One region of the Arthrobacter sp. THG-b23 genome, then DNA from elsewhere that is predicted to be linked to it. Evidence: riboswitches for the same ligand, from Rfam matches in the RefSeq annotation. Region 1 holds a riboswitch; the other holds the start of a gene.
What was found. A riboswitch is a leader RNA that binds a small molecule or an ion and turns the genes downstream of it on or off. The one in region 1 is predicted to bind S-adenosylmethionine.
Positions count from the first base shown of each region.

Region 2: another riboswitch for S-adenosylmethionine. It lies ahead of AC5RVD_RS01585 (flavin reductase family protein); the one in region 1 lies ahead of AC5RVD_RS05590 (methionine ABC transporter ATP-binding protein).

Region 1 is NZ_JBNHGM010000002.1:406,772-413,410, reverse strand. It holds gene AC5RVD_RS05600 (APC family permease) at 1-1,023, shown strand, start outside; SAM riboswitch class I at 1,085-1,175, shown strand; gene AC5RVD_RS05595 (LLM class flavin-dependent oxidoreductase) at 1,264-2,679, shown strand; SAM riboswitch class I at 2,758-2,849, shown strand; gene AC5RVD_RS05590 (methionine ABC transporter ATP-binding protein) at 2,963-4,021, shown strand; gene AC5RVD_RS05585 (methionine ABC transporter permease) at 4,018-4,710, shown strand; gene AC5RVD_RS05580 (MetQ/NlpA family ABC transporter substrate-binding protein) at 4,737-5,657, shown strand; gene AC5RVD_RS05575 (DUF1206 domain-containing protein) at 5,686-6,525, opposite strand.
Region 2 is NZ_JBNHGM010000001.1:324,684-331,322, reverse strand. It holds gene AC5RVD_RS01600 (hypothetical protein) at 1-122, shown strand, start outside; gene AC5RVD_RS01595 (alpha/beta hydrolase) at 244-1,260, shown strand; partial or broken gene AC5RVD_RS01590 (aldo/keto reductase) at 1,472-2,533, shown strand; gene AC5RVD_RS01585 (flavin reductase family protein) at 2,567-3,073, opposite strand; SAM riboswitch class IV at 3,126-3,240, opposite strand; gene AC5RVD_RS01580 (prephenate dehydratase) at 3,371-4,240, opposite strand; gene AC5RVD_RS01575 (hypothetical protein) at 4,327-4,539, opposite strand; gene AC5RVD_RS01570 (amino acid ABC transporter ATP-binding protein) at 4,692-5,498, opposite strand; gene AC5RVD_RS01565 (amino acid ABC transporter permease) at 5,485-6,144, opposite strand; gene AC5RVD_RS01560 (amino acid ABC transporter substrate-binding protein) at 6,188-6,639, opposite strand, start outside.

The DNA of each region.
Region 1 (6,639 bases):
TACGGCGGCCCCGAACTGCCCTGGTGGGTGTGGGCCGCGGCCGCGCTGGCGGCCGTCGCTTGGCTGGGACACCGCAACATCGAACTCTCCGGCAAGGTGTTGGCCGTGCTGCTCGTGGCCGAGGTGCTGATCGTGCTGGTCCTGGACGCCTTCATCATCTTTGACGGAGGGGGTGCCGGCGGCCTGTCCACCGGGTTCGCCACGCCGTCCACCGTCCTGTCCGGGGCGCCCGGCATCGCGTTGCTGTTCGCCATCCTGAGTTTCATCGGCTTCGAGGCCACCGCAGTCTTCCGCGACGAAGCCCGCGACCCGGACAAGACCATCCCGCGCGCCACCTATGTAGCCCTCATCGTGGTGGGCACCTTCTACGCCCTCTCCAGCTGGCTGCTGATCAGCGTCTGGGGCGACGACGGAATCGTCCAAAAGGCCACGGACGCGCCGGGCACCATGCTCTCGGAGACCACAACGCTCTATCTGGGCACGGCCGGCAGCCACATCATCCAACTGCTGCTGGCGACCAGCCTCTTCGCCTGCATCCTGTCCCTGCACAACATCGGTTCCCGCTACTTTTTCCAAGTCGCCGGGCAGGGCATCTTCCCGGCCAAGCTGGCCAGCACCCACGCCCGGCACCACTCCCCGCATCTGGCCTCCGCGGCGGCCAACACGGTGGTGGCCCTGTTCCTGCTGGCCGCCGTCGTGGCCGGCTGGGATCCGATCATGCAGTTCTACACCTGGTTCGCCGGCTTCGCGTCGCTGGGAATCGTGGTGCTTATGACGCTGACCAGCGCAGCCGTCCTGGTCTTTTTCCGCCGGAACGGTGCGCCCCTTCGGGACTGGAAACGCACCGTCGCCCCTGCACTCGGACTGATCGGGCTGCTCGGAATTCTGGCGCTGATCCTGCAGAACCTCCCGACCCTGGTTGGCAACAGCGTCCCGCTGGCGGTCGCCGTCGTCGTCCTGATCCTGCTGTGCTTTGCGGCCGGAGCCGTGGTCCGCGCCCAGCGGAGGCAGCCTGTGTCCTGAGTTACCTCGCGTGACGGCACACATTTCCCTCCGGGACGTCCCCGGGTGTCCAATGGAGGGGTACCCATCCAGAGCGGCCGAGAGACCTGGCTTGTTGACGCCGCAGCAACCCCCTCCTTTGAGGAAGGTGCTACCGCCAGGACCGATGGAGAAGCTCGATCTCTCGTTGGTCTTCCGTTGGCAGCCGCATGCCCAACGGAGGGCCGGCGCGGGCTCTTCTCATCAGAAAAGGAGCCTGACATGACCCTGAACAACCCGAACCCCAACTCCCGGCGCCAGATTCGTTTCAACGCCTTCGACATGAACTGCGTGGGCCACCAGTCGCCCGGACTGTGGCGCCACCCGCAGGACAAGTCCGCCAACTACAACACCATCGGCTACTGGACCCACCTGGCCAAGGTGCTGGAAAAGGGCCTGTTCGACGGCCTGTTCATTGCCGACGTGCTCGGCACCTACGACGTCTTCGGGTCCTCCAACGAGACCACGCTGCGCGCCGGCACACAGGTTCCGGTGAATGATCCGTTCATGCTGGTCTCGGCGATGGCCGCGGTGACCGAAAACCTCGGCTTCGGCGTCACCGCCGGCACCGCCTACGAGCACCCGTACCCGTTCGCCCGCCGCCTGGCCACGCTGGACCACCTGACCAACGGACGGGTCGGCTGGAACGTGGTCACCGGTTACCTGCCCTCGGCGGCGCGCAACATGGGCCAGGAAGACCAACTGGAGCACGACGAGCGCTACAACCACGCGGACGAATACCTCGAGGTCATCTACAAGCTGCTCGAGGGCTCGTGGGAGGACGACGCCGTGGTCAAGGACGTCGAGACCGGCGTCTTCACCGACCCGGCCAAGGTCCACGAGATCCGGCACGAGGGCAAGTACTTCAAGGTCCCCGGCATCGCGATCACCGAGCCGAGCCCGCAGCGCACCCCGGTCATCTTCCAGGCCGGGGCCTCCAAGCGCGGCACCGAGTTCGCCGCCGGGAACGCCGAGGCGGTGTTCGTGACCTGCCCGACCAAGGAGATGCTCGCGGCGTCGGTGAAGAAGATCCGCGACGCCGTGGAAGCGGCGGGGCGCGACCGCTACGACGTACGCATCTACGCGATGCAGACCGTGGTGACCGGACCGGACACCGCCACCGCGCAGGCCAAATTCGAGGACTACAAGTCCTACGCGGACATTAACGGCGCTCTTGCCCTGATCTCCGGCTGGATGGGCGTTGACCTCTCCACCTACGGCCCGGACGACGTGATCGGCGGGAACGTGAAGTCCAATGCCATCCAGTCCTCGGTGGAAACCTTCCAGAAGGCTTCCGGCGACAGCGGCAAGCCGTGGACCATCCGCCAGCTGGCCGAATGGGTCGGCGTCGGCGGCTTCGGCCCGATCACCGTCGGCTCCGGCGCGGAGGTGGCCGCCAAGCTGGTGGAGTGGGTCGACGAGACCGACGTGGACGGGTTCAACCTGGCCTACGCCATCACCCCGGGCACCTTCGAGGACATCGTGGAATACGTCGTGCCGGAGCTGCAGAAGCTGGGCGCCTACCCCACGGAATACGCGCCGGGGACCCTGCGCAACAAGCTCTTTGGCCGCGGCGACAAGCTGCCGGAGAACCACCGCGCCGCCGGCTTCCGCCTGCAGAACGCGCTGGTCGACTAAGCGTCGGCAGCAGCAGAACCAGCTAAACAACGACGCCGGTGCGCCGCCCCTTCAGGGGGCGGGCACCGCTGTCGGCAAGAACCATCCAGAGCGGCCGAGAGATCTGGCTCGATGACGCCGCAGCAACCCCGGCAACTGCCGCACGGTGCTAACGCCAGAACCGATGGAGAACCCGGGCCGGCCCGGAACCGGCCGCGCCATGCCTGCGCGCCGTGATCGGCTGTGCCCGGGGCTCCCTGACCTTCAGGAGCAGCATGAAAAGGTATGCCGCGGGCGGCCCGCAATGATAGAAATCCGCAATCTGCACAAGAGCTACGACACGCGCCACGGGACGGTCGAGGTGCTCAAGGGCATCGACCTGACCATCGAGCAGGGGTCGATCACCGCCGTCGTCGGCCCTTCCGGCGCCGGCAAGACGACCCTCTCCCACTGCATCTCCTTGTTGGAAAAACCGACCTCCGGCCAGGTGCTGGTGGACGGCCGCGACCTGTCAGCACTGTCCGGACAGGCATTGCGCGGCGAACGCCGCGCCATCGGCACGATCTTCCAACACTCGGCCCTGCTGCGCCGGATGACGGTGGCGGAGAACGTGGCGCTGCCGCTGCGAAACCTCGGCGTGGTGCACGCTCAGATGGAGGACCGCGTGGCCGAACTGCTGGACCGGGTGGGCCTGCTGCACAAGGCCAACGCCTACCCCGGCCAGCTGTCCGGCGGCCAAAAGCAACGGGTCGGCATCGCCCGGGCGCTGGCACTTCGTCCCCGGATTTTGCTCTCCGACGAATCGACGTCGGGCCTGGATCCGGAGTCCACCCAGCAGATCCTGGACCTGCTGGACGACGTGCGCACCGAACTGGGGTTGTCGGTCATCCTGATCACCCATGAGATGGACGTGGTGCGCCATGTCGCCGACCAGGTGGCCGTGCTCTCCGGCGGCCGCGTCGCGGAATACGGGCCGATCGGCGCCCTGGTGGCCGATCCGGCCTCCGCCGCCGGCCGCCAACTGCTGCCAATCCGCGCCCTCCCGCTGCCGGCCGGCTTCGACTACGCCCTGTCCGTCTCGTACCGGCACGGGCCGGTGGACCCGGAGTGGATGACCCGCCTGTCCACCGGCTTGGGCGTGCGCGTGGCGCTGCTCGGCGGCTCGGTGGAAGCCCATGGTGAAGCGGTGCTGGGCCGCGCCGACATCGGTGTCGCCGGCCGCCCGGAGGCCGAGGTCCGCGCCTACTTGGCCGGCCTGGGCCTTACCGCAGAGGCACGCCACCGTGCCGTGGACGCGGCGGAAACGCCGCCGTCGGACGCAAAGGATCATGCAAGGAACGAGAAAATCGAGGTGCACGCATGAGGCCCGCAGAAACCGCCGCCGTCGGGCTGGACACGCCCTGGGCGGACCTGCCCGCGCTGCTGCTGCCGGCCTACGGCGAAACCTGGGCGATGGTCGGCATCGTGATGGTCATGGTGATCCTGGTCGGCGGCGCAACCGGCGTGCTGCTGTACAACACGGACGGCCGCGGCCTGTTCCCCCGGCCCCGCCTGCACGGAACGCTCAGCTGGCTCGTCAACATGGGCCGCTCGCTCCCGTTCCTGGTGCTGATGGCCGCCATCATCCCGCTGACCAAGTGGGTCACCGGAACGACCATCGGCATTGCGGCGGCCGTGGTCCCGATGACACTGGCCGGCATTCCGTTCTTCGCCCGGCTGGTGCAGAACGCACTCAACGACCTGCCGCGCGAGAACATGGCCGTCGGGCTGGTCACGGGCAGTTCCACCGGGCAGATCATCCGGCAGACGCAGCTGCGCGAAGCCCTGCCAGGTCTTACGTCAGCGGTCACGCTCAACACCATTTCGATGATCGAATACTCGGCGATCGCCGGGACCATCGGCGCCGGCGGCATCGGCTACCTGGCCGTCACCTACGGCTACCAACGGTTCGACACCCACGTCATGGCGGCCACCATCGTTGTCCTGATCATCACGGTGCAGCTGGTGCAGTTTGCCGGCGACCGGATCTCCCGCGCGCTGCTGCGCCCCTAGCCACCGACCAACAGGAGCATCACATCATGAGCACCCCTTCCGCCGGGTCCGGCCACGACCACGGCTTCACCCTGCGCAAACAGACCACCGCCCTGCCGTGGAGCATTGCCGCCCTTGCCGCCGTCGTCGCACTGGTCCTGGGGCTGCTGCTGGTGCAGCAGCAGTCAGGGCCGGCCGTCGCGGCATCCGGCAGCGAGGTCACCTCGCCGCTGAAAGTCCACTTCGAACCGGCGATGGCGGGGGAGGAGAAGATCCTGAAGTTCGTCGCCGAGGAAATCGCCCCCGACTACGGCGTGGAGATCGAGGCAGTGGGCCTGCAGGATCCGGTCCAGGCCAACCGCGCGGTGGCCGATGGGCAGTTCCACGCCACCATCTTCGAACACCAGTGGTACATGCAGCAGTCCGCCGACGCCAACGGGTTGGAACTGACGCCCACGGTGGAGCTGTACCAGTGGGGTTTCGGCCTCTACTCAACCCGCTACGGCTCGGTGGAAGACCTGCCGCGCGGAGCCGTGCTGCTGCTGCCCAACGACGCCGCCAACCAAGGCCAGGCGCTGTGGCTGCTGCAGCGCGAGGGACTGCTGGAGCTGGATCCCGCGGTGGAGCCGCGAACAGCAAAGATCCGCGACGTCACCGGCAACCCGCGCGGTTTCGAGCTGAAGGAAGCCGACCTGCTGGCGATGCCGCGGATGCTCGACTCAGTCGATGCCGCGATCGGCTACGTCTCCCAGTTCGACGCCGGCAAGATCGGCCGCGACAAGGGCATCCTGTTCCCTGCGGCGCCGAAGACATTCGCCTCCCGCCTGGTGATCGGCACCCAGTTCAAGGACAGCGCGGAGAGCAAGAAGCTGATCGAGATCTTCTCGGATCCGCGGCTGGAGGAGTACCTGCACACCACGGAGGATCCGCTGGTCAAGGACGTGCTGACGCCGGTCTCCACGGAGTAGGGCCGACACGCGAGAGGCCCCGGGCGCGCTACATCTTGGCGTAGCGTGCCCGGGCGCCCATGTACAGGCCGTAACAAATCAGGCCGACGGCGACGAGGGCGAGTGCGGCGGGGCCGAAAGCCTGGTCGCGCAGTGCCTTGAGCGCCCCGTCCAGCCCCTTGACCTCCTGCGGGTCGTGCTGCACCGCGGCCACCGCCAACAGCAGCCCCAACACGAACAGCGCCAGCCCCTTGCCCACATAACCCACGACGCCGAGCCACGTCACGGCGGTGCCGGTGTTGCCCCGGGGGGGCCTCTTAAGGTCGCTCAGGAACTTCTTCTTCAGTCCCTTGAACACGTAGAAGACGCCGGCGCCCATGATGACAGCGCCAATCAGGAACAGGACAACGACACCGCCGGGCCATTGCATCAGCCTGGTGCTCGCGTCCTGGGAACTCTGGCTGCTGTCGGCGCCGGAGCCCAACGCGAAGCTGCCGAACGACACCGCCACCACCGTGTACGCGATGGCCAGTCCCACGCACTTAGCCCGGTAGCCCCACTTCTTCTTAGCCTGGCGGCCGCGGCCCCCGAACACCGCTTCGCTGATCTGCCACAGGGCCAAGGCCGCGGCGGCAAGCATGCCCGCCCAGAGCAGGAACAATCCTCCCGGGCGCTGCGCCAGGCTTGAGGCGGCCCCGGTCTGGTCCGCCTCGCCACCTCCGCCGAACGCCAGTCGGAGCGCGATTGCGCCAATCAGCACGTGCAGCAGGCCGCTGGCCACGTATCCGAACCGCGCTACCCGCTCGAAAACCTTGGAATTGGCGGCGTCCTCGGTCTTGTCTTTCGCCCTGCCGGCTGCCCGCTTCGCTTCCCTGCCGGTGTCTGCCATGGGTCTCCTCTCCAAAGCCGTGGCCCATTCCGAAACCCGCCGGCGGCACGGAAGCCCCGCCGTCGTTCCCCGTGAAACAACTGTGAATCCATCCTGCCACCGAAGTTGCCGCCG
Region 2 (6,639 bases), on a different contig from region 1:
CGGTGTACCTGTTCGTCGGCGTCCTCATGAACGCGATCTCGCGCAGCAAGCCCGAGCGGTGGACCATGACGCCGGTCGCGTTGGCGCTGGCCGCGCTGAGCCTGGTGGTTGCCCTCGGCTGACAGGCTTCCCTGCCCTTGGCCGGCGGGGCGTGCCGGCCGTTGGCGGAGGCGGGGGAGGGGCTTGCCCTGCGGGCGGGGCGGCCTCACGATTGGTTCACTACCGGCCGATCGGGAGGAAGCAATGCAGGTCCGTTTCCGCCGCGCACTGACAGCCATTGCCGTGCTCGTCACCGTCCCGGCGGTTCTTGCCGGCGGCCTGGTCTTCTGGCTGCGCTTCAGTCCCCGGCCGCTGGCGGTGCTGCTGCGGGTGCTGTCCGAGCGGGACGGCCGGCGCACGGCCCGCGCCATGGCAAGGCACGTGCCGGACGGCATCAGCGAAGTGTTGGATCAGGAGTACCTCAGCAACCACGGGCATACCCACCTGGACGTGTTCTTCCCGGACAAGGCGGCCGAGGATTCGCTGCGCCTTCCCACGATCGTCTGGATTCACGGCGGGGCCTGGATCTCCGGCACCAAGAACGACGTCGCCAATTACCTTCGGATCCTCGCCTCCTACGGCTTCACCGCCGTGGGGGTGGACTATTCGCTGGCCCACGTGCGCCGCTACCCGGCCCCGGTGCGCCAAACAGCCGCCGCGCTGCGCTACCTGGAGCACAATGCCGACCGGCTGCACATCGATACCGAGCGGATCGTGCTGGCCGGGGACTCGGCGGGCGCACAGATCGCTGCGCAACTGGCGCTGGTCATCGCCGACCCTGACTATGCCAAGAGGCTGGGCATTGCCTCGCCCACCAGGCCGGACCGGCTGCGCGCCGTGCTGTTGCACTGCGGGGCGTACGATCTATCGCTCGCCGGGGCGGACCAAGCCGGGAACCAGAACTACCTGCGGACGGTGCTGTGGTCCTACACCGGGGCAAAGGACTATCTGGAGCGGCCGTACATCGCCCTGGCCTCCGTTGCCCGGCATGTGGGCGCCAACTACCCGCCGGCTTTCGTTTCTGCAGGCAACACCGACCCGTTGCTGCCGCACTCGCTCGGGCTGGTCGAAGCGCTGCGGGCCAAGGGCGCGGTGGTGGAGGAGTTCTTCCCCCAGACGGACGCCGGGCTGGGGCACCAGTTCCAGTTCAACCTGGAGCTGGAGGCGGCATGGCAGGTGCTGGAGCGCAGCGTGGCGTTCCTCCGCCGCCACACCGGGTGAAGCTCCGGACACGCTGAGCCGCCACTGGTGAACCGCCGCACGGGGCCGGGGGGATTAGCCTGTGCTGCGAGTGGGGCCATCGGGCAGGGCCCCGAAAGTGCTACGAGGCAAGATCTTCGGTGTCTGCGTCACCGCGGGTTGCCGGCGCCGATGCCTCCCCGGGCGTCGCCGTCGTACGCTGGGAACCTGCCCAGCGAAGGGGGAACTACCAATGGACGAGGCCGGATCCCGGCTCATTTTCGGGTGCATGGGTTTGGGCGGGGGCTGGGGGAGCGGGCCGCTGGAAGCGGCCGACGTCGCCGCCGCGCATGCGGCCGTCGCGGCGGCGCTGGAGGCCGGGATCACGACGTTCGACCACGCCGACATCTACGCCCACGGCAAGGCCGAGGCGGCGTTCGGGCGGGTGCTGGCCGAACGTCCCGAGCTGCGCGACTCGATCCAGCTGCAGGGCAAATGCGGCATCCGGCTGCCGGTCCCGGGCCTGGCCGGGCAGTACGACTCCTCGCGCGAAGCCATCCTGGCCCGCACCGACGAAAGCCTGCGCCGGCTGCATACCGATCACCTGGACACGTTGCTGATCCACCGGCCGGATCCGCTGGCGCCGGCCGAAGAGATCGCCGCGGCGTTCAACGAGCTCCGGATGGCCGGGAAGGTCCGCCGGCTTGGTGTCTCGAACATGTCCGGCGACCAGATGCGTTGGCTGCAGTCGGCGCTGGACGAGCCGCTGGCGGTGAACCAGCTGGAAATGAGCCTGTACCGACGCGACTGGCTGGAGTCCGGCGTGCTGGTGAACCACCCGGACGGAACGGGCACCAGCTTCCCGCACGGCACCTTGGAATACTGCGCCGCCAACGGGGTGGAACTGCAGGCCTGGGGCGCGCTGGCCTAGGGCCGCTACAGCGGCCGTGCGGCAGGCCTGGCCGAGGCGGCGGCCGGCGCGGGAACGCCCGCCGCCGGGACCGGTCAGAATCACGCCCGGCCGGCAGAGGGGGCTGTGACAACGGATGCTTCCGCACGGGCGGATGCCCCACTCTCCGCGGACCATTCGGCCGCTGCCCTGGTCACGGAACTTGCCCGGGACAAGGGCTGCCCTCCGGAAGCCGTGGTGCTGGGCTGGCTGCTGCGGCATCCCGCGGGCATCCGGCCGGTCATCGGTACCAGCAGCCCGGACCGGATCCGGGCCTGCGCCCAGGCGGAGGCGGTCGGAGCGGCGATGACCCGCCAGGAGTGGTACTCCCTGTGGGTGGCGGCCCGGGGCAGGCCGCTGCCCTAGCTGCCGGCTGCCGCCGGTGCGGGAACTTTCCGCCTAGACGAAGGCTGGCTGTTCCAGCCGGCGGAACCCGGAATCGTGGAAGATCAGGGGCTCGTGGGTGCCGTCGTGCGTGGACAGGCCGTGCACCTGCAGCAGCACGACGTGGTGGTCCCCGGCCGGGACCTCCTGGTGCACCGAGCAGTCCAGCCACAGCGCCGCGTCGTGCAGGAACAGCGCGCCGTCGTCCGTGCCGTGCAGGCGGAGTCCGGCAAAGCGGTCACCGTTCTTGGACGCGATCTGGCGGCAGACGCCGTCGTGCCCGGTGCCGAGCACCGAGACGCCGATCCGGTCGGCCCGGCGGACCACCGGCCAGGTCCGGGAGGTGTTTTGCACGGCGAACATCACCAGCGGCGGCTCGAGGGAGACGCCGACGGTGAACGAGGAGGCGACGATGCCCTGGGGCTCGCCGTCGATGATCGCGCACAGCGCCGCGATACCCGAGGGGAAGCGGCCGAAGGCGGAGCGCAACGTGTTTGGTGTCAGGTCATTGTGTAGCGACATGGCGTCCTTGGGGCTTGGGCGCATCCGCTGCTGCCGGGCTGCTGCGGGAGGATACGCGTACTTGCCTGCCGACATACCCGGCGGGCCGAATCATCACCTGGAGCACCCCGCTACGGTAGAGGGTTGCCGGCCAACCAGCCAGGGCTGTGCAGTTGGCACTCTTGATTCGTCTCCACGCTAAGAGCGGGGAAGGGCCTGGGTCAAACGCCGGTAACACTTCGTCAAATGCCGCGTATTACTTCCGGCTGCCCACGGTTGCCGCCTGACGGCTGTTGCCCGACGGCTGGCGCCCGACTGCTACTGGGCGACGCCGCCGGGGCGCACGGTCTGTTGGCGGAACGGATGCGCCGGGTAGACGCCCAGAATGCGGATTTCCGAGGTGAAGAAGTCCAGTTCCTCGAAGGCGTGGACCATGGCCTGATCGTCCGGGTGGCCTTCGACGTCTACCATGAACATGGTGGCGGCAAACTCGCCGCCCACCATGTAGCTCTCCAGCCTGGTCATGTTTATGCCGTTGGTGGCGAATCCGCCCAGGGCCTTGTACAGCGCCGACGGCACGTTCCGCACGCGGAACACGAAGCTGGTCACGGCCGGGCCGGGCAAATCTTCGCGGGACGGGACCGGCCGGCGGTCGGCCAGCACCACGAACCGTGTGGTGTTCGTCGGATCGTCTTCGACATTTTCGGCGAAGACTTCCAGGCCGTAGAGCTCGGCGGCCATCGGGGGCGCCAGCGAGACTTTGGCCGGGTCGTTCCACTCGGCCACCTCTCGGGCCGAACCTGCGGTGTCGCCGGCGATCACCGGAGTGAGCCCGAGCCTGCGGATCAGTTTGCGGCACTGGCCCAGCGCGTGGATGTGGCTGTGCACCTCCCTGGCCTGCTCCACGGTGGCCCCGGGTATGCCCAGCAGGCTAAAACGGATCGGCAGGAAGAATTCCTCCACGATCTGCAGGGTGGTCTTGGGCAGCAGTGCGTGGATGTCCGCCACCCGGCCGGCGATCGAGTTGTCGATGGGAATCATGGCCAGTTCGGCCTCGCCGCCCGTGACGGCGGCGAAGGCGTCCTCGAAGCTGGCACACGGCACCGCTTCCCAACCGGGGCGCACTTCCAGGCAAGCCATATGGGAGTTCGAGCCGGGTTCGCCTTGGTACGCAATTGCTGGAGCCATGGGCGAAATTATTCCACCGGGGCCGGTCGTTGCTTCATTCCGGAGGTCCGGCCGGCGTCACATAACATGACCGGCCCGCAGGCGGCTCAGTAAAGATGGGATTCCTGGGTGATGCCGTAGGGCACGTCGTCGCTCAGCTCCACGGTGAACTGTCCGGGGCCGGTGCGCGTGACCAGGATGCCGCAATCGCCGTCGAGGGCCGCGATCTTTTGCAACTCGTCGACCGCAGCATTGAGAAGATCGTGCGCCTCGGAAGCCGTCTGTGCCGTCAAGGACTTGGTAGCCAAGGAGGTGGCCATGGTTCTGCCTTTCGTGGCCGGAGGTTTCCGCAGAGGAGAAAACGCGGGATGGAAGCTTCCGGCCGGAACGAGCCTGCCATGCGGAACGGTGCATGGAAGTTTACATTCTGCCATCCCAATGGACATCAGATGAATTTTGGAGGGGCGTGGCGTCAGAACGGGTTCAGCAGCCGGTGGACGAACTGCCGGGTGCGCTCTTCCTTCGGTTCGCGCAGCACCTGTTCGGGGTGCCCGCGTTCGACGACCACGCCGCCGTCCATGAACACCACTTCGCTGGCCACTTCACGGGCGAAGGCCAGCTCGTGGGTCACCAGGGCCATGGTCCAGCCTTCGTCGGCCAGTTCCTTGATCACGTGCAGCACGTCGCCCACCAGTTCGGGATCCAGCGCCGACGTTGGCTCGTCGAACAACAGCAGCGAGGGTTTGAGCGCCAGGGCCCGGACAATGCCGACCCGCTGCTGCTGCCCGCCGGAGAGCTGATGCGGGTACTGGTCTTCCTTGCCGGACAGCCCGACGCGGTCCAGCAGCGACCTGGCCTCGCGCACGGCTTCGGCCTTGGGCCGCTTCTGGACCTGGACCGGGCCCTCGATGATGTTCTGCAGCACGGTCATGTGCGGAAACAGGTTGTAGTGCTGGAACACCATGGCGCTGCGGTCACGCAGGGCGGCGATCTGTTTCCGGTTCACCGGCAAACCGAAGTCCACGGCTGGGCCGCCGGAAAAGGCGACCCGGCCGCCGTCGGGGGTTTCCAAGCCGTTCAGGCAACGCAGCACTGTGGTTTTGCCCGATCCGGAGGGCCCGATGAGGGCCAGCACCCCGCCCGTCTGGACGGACAGGTCGATGGACTTGAGCACCTGGTTGCTGCCGAAGGACTTACGCAGCCCCTCCACGGAGAGCACGGGCCCGGCTGCGGCGCCGGGCTGCGGCGCGGGGGCCGCAGGGATTTCAGTGGGCGACATAGCGTTCCAGTCTCTTCTCCAGTCGGGACTGCCCGGCGGACAGCACCAGGCAGAACACCCAGTAGACAACCGCGGCCTCTATGTAGAGCAGCATGAACTCCTGGCTGAACGCCGCAATCTCCTGCGCCGCACGGAACGCCTCGGTCACCAGGATCAGCGAGGCGAGGGAGGTGTCCTTGACCAGGGAGATGAAGGTATTGGACAGCGGCGGCACCGATACGCGCGCAGCCTGCGGCAGGATGATCCTGCGCAGGGTGGTGGTGCCGGCCATCCCGATGGTGTGGCCGGCTTCCCACTGACCCTTGGGGACCGAGAGGATCGCGGCGCGTATGATTTCTGCCGCATAGCCGCCCACGTTCAGTGAGAACGCGATGATCGCGCTCGGCCACGGGTCGAGCACCACGCCGATCGACGGGAGGCCGTAGAAGATCACGAACAGTTGGACCAGCAGCGGGGTGCCGCGGATCACCGACACGTAGGCGCGGGCAATGCCGGCCAGGAGCCGGTTGCGGCTCAACCTCATGAGGGCAACGACCAGCGCTAGCGCCAGGCCGATGGCGAAACTGGCCAGCGAGAGGGGGATGGTGCCGGTCAGCCCGCCCTGGACGATAGGCCAGAGCGAACTGCCGACAAGCTCCCAGTCGATGTCCATACGGCTACGTTAGCGTTTCCCTTTAGACCCAGCCCCTCTACTTGCTGACGTCCGCGCCGAAGTACTTCTCGGAGATCTCCGCCAGCGTCCCGTCCGCGCGCAACTCCTCCAGCGCCGTGTTAAAGGCCTCCACCAGGTCGTCGCTGCCCTTCTGGAAGGCGAAGGCGCTCTGCGTCTCTTCGTCGGTTTCGGCGGCTACCTTGATGGCTTTGTTGTTGTTGGTGGCCTGGTAGTCCAGGTAGGTCAGCTTGTCGTTGACGGTGGCGTCCACACGGCCCTGCTCCAGCAGCGAAACCGCCTGCGCCCAGCCCTCCACGGCCTGCACTTCGGCGCCGGCGGCCTTGGCCAGTTTGTAGAAGTTGCTGGTCAGGGACTGGGCGGAAGTTTTGCCCTCCAGATCCGCCAGGGAGGAAATGTCGTTGTTGTCCGACTTCACGACGACGACGCCGGTGCTGACGGTGTACGGATCCGAGAAGTCGTACTTGGCCA